Regions from separate parts of the Flammeovirga sp. MY04 genome, predicted to be linked through region 1. Evidence: riboswitches for the same ligand, from Rfam matches in the RefSeq annotation. Region 1 holds a riboswitch; each other region holds the start of a gene.
The links. A riboswitch is a leader RNA that binds a small molecule or an ion and turns the genes downstream of it on or off. The one in region 1 is predicted to bind cobalamin.
Positions count from the first base shown of each region.

Region 2: linked by a shared signal. The riboswitch ahead of MY04_RS03730 (ABC transporter substrate-binding protein) and the one ahead of MY04_RS27290 (InlB B-repeat-containing protein) in region 1 are both predicted to bind cobalamin.
Region 3: linked by a shared signal. The riboswitch ahead of nrdD (anaerobic ribonucleoside-triphosphate reductase) and the one ahead of MY04_RS27290 (InlB B-repeat-containing protein) in region 1 are both predicted to bind cobalamin.

Region 1 covers NZ_CP003561.2:2,048,482-2,050,691, reverse strand. Annotated here, with positions in the region: gene MY04_RS27300 (hypothetical protein) at 1-2, opposite strand, end outside; gene MY04_RS27295 (hypothetical protein) at 312-896, opposite strand; cobalamin riboswitch at 1,080-1,256, shown strand; gene MY04_RS27290 (InlB B-repeat-containing protein) at 1,358-2,210, shown strand, end outside.
Region 2 covers NZ_CP003560.2:947,982-950,191, reverse strand. Annotated here, with positions in the region: gene MY04_RS03735 (carboxypeptidase-like regulatory domain-containing protein) at 1-722, shown strand, start outside; cobalamin riboswitch at 879-1,052, shown strand; gene MY04_RS03730 (ABC transporter substrate-binding protein) at 1,073-2,210, shown strand, end outside.
Region 3 covers NZ_CP003560.2:2,790,639-2,792,848, forward strand. Annotated here, with positions in the region: gene MY04_RS11310 (hypothetical protein) at 1-732, shown strand, start outside; cobalamin riboswitch at 898-1,153, shown strand; gene nrdD (anaerobic ribonucleoside-triphosphate reductase) at 1,263-2,210, shown strand, end outside.

The DNA.
Region 1 (2,210 bases):
ATTTCACAGTAGTGTTATCAATTATACACGTAATTGTTACACCTAACTAACTCATTACTTTAATAATGTTCAATTGTATATACTAGAATCTAACTATACATAAGATCAATTTTTATAGACACTTTTTAATTAAAACTAGACAAAATTGTATTTTATGAGGTCTGAGGAAGGTTTTTTATGATGTATTACTTAACAAGTATTCTTAAACGTTTAAACGCTTTTTTTTATAATTATTCAGTAAAAAAGACCTAAAAGTCAGATCTTTTGATCTACTTTCAGGTCTAATAATATGGATAAAGAATAAATATTTTTTAGAATAAAGTGCTTATTTCATCACTTTCTTTTGCAATAACTTCTTGACCTAAAGTTGCAGGTTGTTCCATTCGAGGAGCAATCATTAATTGGGCATGCCATAGATGACCAATATTGTTTTTATGAATACCTTGACAAGAAATGGTCAATTCATTTTTATTGTCTACTACAGGTTTAATTTCTTTGTAAGCCAACCATTGTTCATCATTTTCTTTGATCATGGTCCAATCCGGATTTTGATAGAAGGATGCACCTATAATATTTAAGTTATTTTGGATGACTTCAATGTCTTCATTTTCAATAGTAATGACCAATTTTACAAGACTTTCTTTATGATCATAAACCGGTTTTATTGTAGCAGGTTTCTCTAAAAACTGAATCTCATAAAACCCATTATCAATAGGTTTTGCATCCATTTTTGATATTAATGTTTGATTTACTTCTTGAAAGGACATTCCCATTTCAAGACCATTAAATAAGTTGATTTTTTTAGTGCTCGAAGTACTTAAATTCGAATTGTCAGTTTGTGCACTTGCAAAATTGGCAACAAGAAAAAAAGCAATTAAATAAATTAGCTTTTTCATGATGAGATATTTTTTAATTTTTATTTTAGATTTTTTAACGTGATTTTATAGTCAAAAAGTTGAGATAATTAGGTTTTGTTAAATTTTTTAGATTTTAAAAAATGTATGGAATCGTATTACAAAATGATAATCAAAAATTCTTTTTAGTAATGATTCCTATCACTTTTATTAGTAAAGATAACTCTCACCTTTGCTGTGCATTGGTTCCGAAAGGAATAAAAGGGAATCTGGTGAAAGACCAGAACTGTACCCGCAACTGTAAATGCTCATAATGCTTGAATTAAAAAGCCATTGTTTTAATGAGAAGGCAATTCAAGAAAAGAGCAAAGTCAGGAGACCTACCAAGCAAATATATTTTGATGAAACTTCGGGAGTTAAGTATCATATGTTTTCCTATGCATGGGTAAAATATCTATTCATTCCTGAAAGTTCATCGCTTAGATTTTAAAACTAAATTAAAGATGAACAAACAACTCCTATTTAAAAAATCGATTTATTTCGTATTATCCTTACTCTTTTTGGTAGGCTGTAATTCTGCAGACGATACAACATTAGCCGTTCATACCGTATCTTTTGATACCGATGGAGGTAACAAAATTGAAAATCAAGAAGTATTTCATGGCGAAAAAGTGACACAACCTACACAGCCTGAGAAAGTAGGACACGAATTTTTATCATGGACTTTAAATGAAGAAGACTACGATTTTGAGCAAGCTGTAGAAAGTGATATCACATTAAAAGCCACTTGGGAAGAGTTAGAAGTAACTTACAAAGCAACATTTCAATTTGATAATGGAGCTGAGGACAGTGTGGTAACTGTTTTAGAAGACGGCACTTTAGAAGAACCTAAACACCCGATCAAAGAAGGATATCTTTTCCAGTTCTGGTCAGTAGATGGTGCAGCTTTTGATTTTAAAACTCCAATCACTTCAGACATCACTTTAGTCGCTGTTTACGAAGAAGTAATCAACCAATTTGTAGTTACTTTCGATGCCGATAATGGAGATCAATTGGTGCAAGTTACTGTTGATGAAAACGAATTAGTAGCAGAACCTACAGATACTCCAATAAAAGAAGGATACGAATTTTTAGGTTGGTATGTAGGTGATACAGCTTTTGATTTTAATACTCCAATTACTGCAGATATTACCATTGTAGCTAAATGGGAATTAGGAGCAGGAGAGACCACTGTTGATTATGCCACAATGTCTCAAGCAGATTTCCAAGCAATGAATAACGGTGACCACGCTACAGTAAAAGCTCAACTAAACCGCCTTGGTAGAGGTTGGGCATGGGGAACAGAAGTTTTTCTAA
Region 2 (2,210 bases), on a different replicon from region 1:
GTATTCATACTCAGATAACCATAGTAGAAGATGATTTTACAAGTATAGAAAAAGGTCGTTTCAACCATCAAGCGAATACTAACTTAGAAAGATTTCAGGAAATCAATCAAAACGTTATTCAAAATGAGGAGTTGCAAGAAAAAGTATTGTTCGAGTACTTATCAAAATACCACTATTACAATGATACTTTGAGTAATGCTAAATTCAATCAATCCGTTGAAGTGTTTAAAAACACCTATCCTACATCCTCTCAAATTAAAGAATTAACCGGGCTAGCCAACAGAAGAAAAGGGTTCAAAGAAATAGATTTTCCAAAAGACATCTTGGTAACTGATGTTCATGATGAGGAATATTCTAAAAATTTTGATAATGGTACTTATGTGATAAACCTATTTGTAAGTTGGTGTGGCTTCTGTAGAAAAGGACTTCATGAAGATTTCCCTCCTATCATGGAAAGGTATAAAAATTCTGATATAAAATTTGTGTATTTATTCTGTGATCAATCTGATATAAAATGGAAAGAGGAGGTAAATAAACTACCCATTACCGAGCAAGTTCAATATTATAGGGTGACGGATCATAGTATCTCTCAACTAAGAAATACGTTAAATGTACAAGGTTACCCCACTCAGTTTATTGTGAAAGATGGCGTTATTATTAAAAGAATAACTGGTTTAAAACCACTCATTTTAGAAAAAGAATTGAACAATTTAGTTCATTAATACAAGTTTTAATAGGCCTTCTTAAATAATCGACATACTAATTATTTAAGAAGGCTTTTTTCATTTTCAAAATCATAATGTTCCACATCAATAGACCACAAAATTAAATTTACAAATGATCACAATCACTTAATAAGTGATACTTTGGAATTGTTTTATAACTTTTCTTCATCCATATTTGCATCAACAAAAGGGAATTTGGTGAGAATCCAAAACAGTCCCCGCTACTGTAACTTTTCCTATTTATTTAGGTTTTTGCAATACCACTGGGCAACCGGGAAGGTTCGAAATAAAAAGAAGTCAGGATATCTTTTGTTGTAGAATTATTCTTCGGGTGAAAAGTGAAAACAATGAAACGTCTTTTAAATGTACTCCTCATTTTAGGAGCATTATCCACAGTTTTATTTAGCTGTGAATCTCATACAAACAAAACTTCAAAGGAAACTTATCAAAGTTTTACTGCAACTCCTCTGCAAGTAAAATACGCTAAAACTTTCTCTCTTGACTATAAAGGTGATTACAAAGTTTTACATCTAATCAATCCTTTCAACGACAAAAAGACCTCTTATGTATTATTGCAAAAGGGTCAATCATTACCAACTGGTTTTACTCAAAACCAAGTAATTCGTATTCCTATTTCAAACATGATCACTACCACTACATCACAAACAACGATGATGGAAGAGTTGGGTGCATTAGATGCAATTAGAGGTTATGTTGATTCAACTTATATGTACAGTCAGGCTATTGTTGATCGAATGGCTGAAGGTAAAATTATAACAGTTGGGTATGACATTACTGATAATGCAGAAAAGATTCTTATGTCTAATGCAGACCTTGTAATGGTTGTGGGAAATTCTTCTGTAACTGCTCAATCTTTTCCTGTGATTAGAAAAGCAGGTATTCCAATTTTGTCGAACACTGATTGGCAAGAAAATGACTTATTAGGACGAGCTGAATGGGTAAAACTATTTGGAGCATTATTAAATAAAGAAAAGCAAGCTGATGCTTTATTTACAAGCATCGAATTAAAATATAACGATTTAGTAAAATTAGCGAAGCAATCGGATTCACAACCAAAAGTAATTACTGGTTTTCCTTACAAGGGAATGTGGTCTGTACCTGGAGGAAGTTCCTATTTGGCAAAAGCATTAGAACAAACACATGTTTCTTATCCTTGGAGTAATACAGATGAAACTGGAAGTATACAATTAGATTTGGAAGCTGTATTTGCTAAAGGTAAAAATGCTGACTTTTGGGTGAATGCAGGAACAACTGACAACCTACAGCAAATTTTAAATAAAGATTCACGTTATGGGCAATTCGATGCATTTAAAAATCGAATGGTCTTCAACCATAATAAACGAACAAGAGGTGGAATGGCTAGTGATTATTGGGCTACAGGTAACCTTCATCCTGAAATCGTTTTAGCAGACTTAATAAAGATATTTCATCCGGATTTGTTACCGGATCACGAACTCTATTTCT
Region 3 (2,210 bases), on a different replicon from region 1:
GCAATGTTAAGAATCACTTCTTCAGATAGACAATTACTTTACGAAAAGGATCTATTTGCATCAAATCCTAAAGCTTTACAATATAAGGCTTCGAGCTTTGTGGAATACATCACTTTAAAATCACAAGTTAATAAAGCGGGTTCTGATGAAGCGAGAAGAGCGATTATGCAGCAACACATTCGTGATGAAATGCACAAAAAAATATTCAAATATGCGATCTATTATGCACACCTTGATATTCAAGAACAACTTTTTAGTGACTCATCTAGAGAATTGATTTATATCTTTGGTGCTAAAGGATCACATCCTAAATTCAAGCAGTTAACTGAACTTCAAGAAACTTTAGCGGATAGATTCAAAAAACTTTACTCTTTCTCTAAGAAGAAGAAAACGACAATGGACCAAGTGATGGAAACAATTGATGAGTCAATTCCACTGTGGGAGGAACTAATTGCTGAAGCAAACTATGAGGACAAAAAAGCTAAAGTAAATGGCGAAATTGCTGATGGTTTAAAATTAAACCTTGCATTAGCTTACACAATGAAAAGAGATTTTGATAAAGCTTTAGAGATTATGAATACTATCGAGAAAGCAAAAGAAAATCCAAATGGCTTAAACGGTATTATGGCGGGTTCTTTTAAAGGTCAAGCAAAGTCATTAAGAAGACTTCTTGAAAGAATTCAAATCGATCCTTCTAAAGTAAGCGTTACTACAGGTCAAGAAGCGAACTAATTCAGTTCAATTAATCTTATATAAGAATTTTAGGCTGTCATATAATAAATGTGACAGCCTTTTTATTTTACAATAAATTATCCCGTTAAACCATCGATTTTCAGCATCTTATAAATTCCTAAAATATTTTAGTGATTGTCATCAATGCTTTTTAAATCAGGTGTTTGCAAATTGAAAGTGCATGGTGCCAAAATGGAATAATAGGGAATCTAGTGAGAATCTAGAACTATGCTCGTAGCTGTATAGCACTCGTTGTCATCACTTAATTTAATAGCTAATTCAATACTTTTAGCTCTCTTAATTTAACTGATAAAAATTGATACTCCATTGCTGTTCCGCTTGATCAGATGTATCAAGTATAAAGTGAGAAGGACAATTTTTAGAGTCAAGTCAGAAGACCTACCAAGCAAATGAAGCCACCGACATCGAGTTAATGTCTAAGTTTTCAGCGTCCACCAAATTATTTGATGTACGTTACTGCACTTCCTACAATAGCGCCTTGTGTTTTGTTTCAAAAAAATTCAAAAGACATGGTCATCACTCAAGACAGTAAATTGCTGAAATTCGCCAATGAAGCAATTAACCTTACTAATGTAGAAAACGAAAACGCCAACATGCCTGAAGGTGTTTTTACTGCAAAACTTACCCGTATGTCGGGTGAAATCTCCAAGGAATACACAAAAGCCTACTTACTTCCCGAAAAGCATTTAAAGATGCATGAAGAAGGATGGATCTATATCCACGACTTCAGTTCTTATGCTGTAGGTATGCAAAACTGTATGTTTATTGATGTTGGAGAAATTCTTAGCAAACCCATTCATACAACGAATGGCACTATGCGTCCTCCTAAAAGTATTCGCTCTGCTTTACAAGTCACTGCTGTTGTTTTACAATGTCAGAGTAACGCTCAGTTTGGTGGTATCGCTATCAATGCCTTCGATTTCCATATGGCAAAGTTCATTAAACTCAGTTTCTATAAACATATGGAAACAGCTATTAAGTTTAATGTACCCGATCCTGATACATTTGCTTGGGACCAAGTAAAAGAAGAAACTAAACAAGCTTGCGAAGCTTTTCTTCATAACCTAAATCACTTAGAAAGCCGAGCAGGTAACCAACTACCGTTTGTATCGATTAATTACGGATGTGATACATCTAGAGAAGGTCGTTTGTTTATCGAATGCATGCTAAATGCCACAATGGATGGTATTGGAGAAAAAAGAACCACTCCAATTTTCCCTATTCAGATTTGGCAATACAGAAAGGAAGAAGGTAAAATTTTAAACGAGGATCTTTTCCAATTAGCTAACGAGTGTTCGATAAAAAGAGTCTATCCTAACTATGTCAACACCCATCAAGAGGTATATGACATTTTGGATAAAAACGGAAAAATTGTTCCAGATTTAATCCCTGCCACTATGGGGTGTCGTACACGTTTAGGAAAAAATCTACATGGCTATAACGGAAAATCGGGTAGA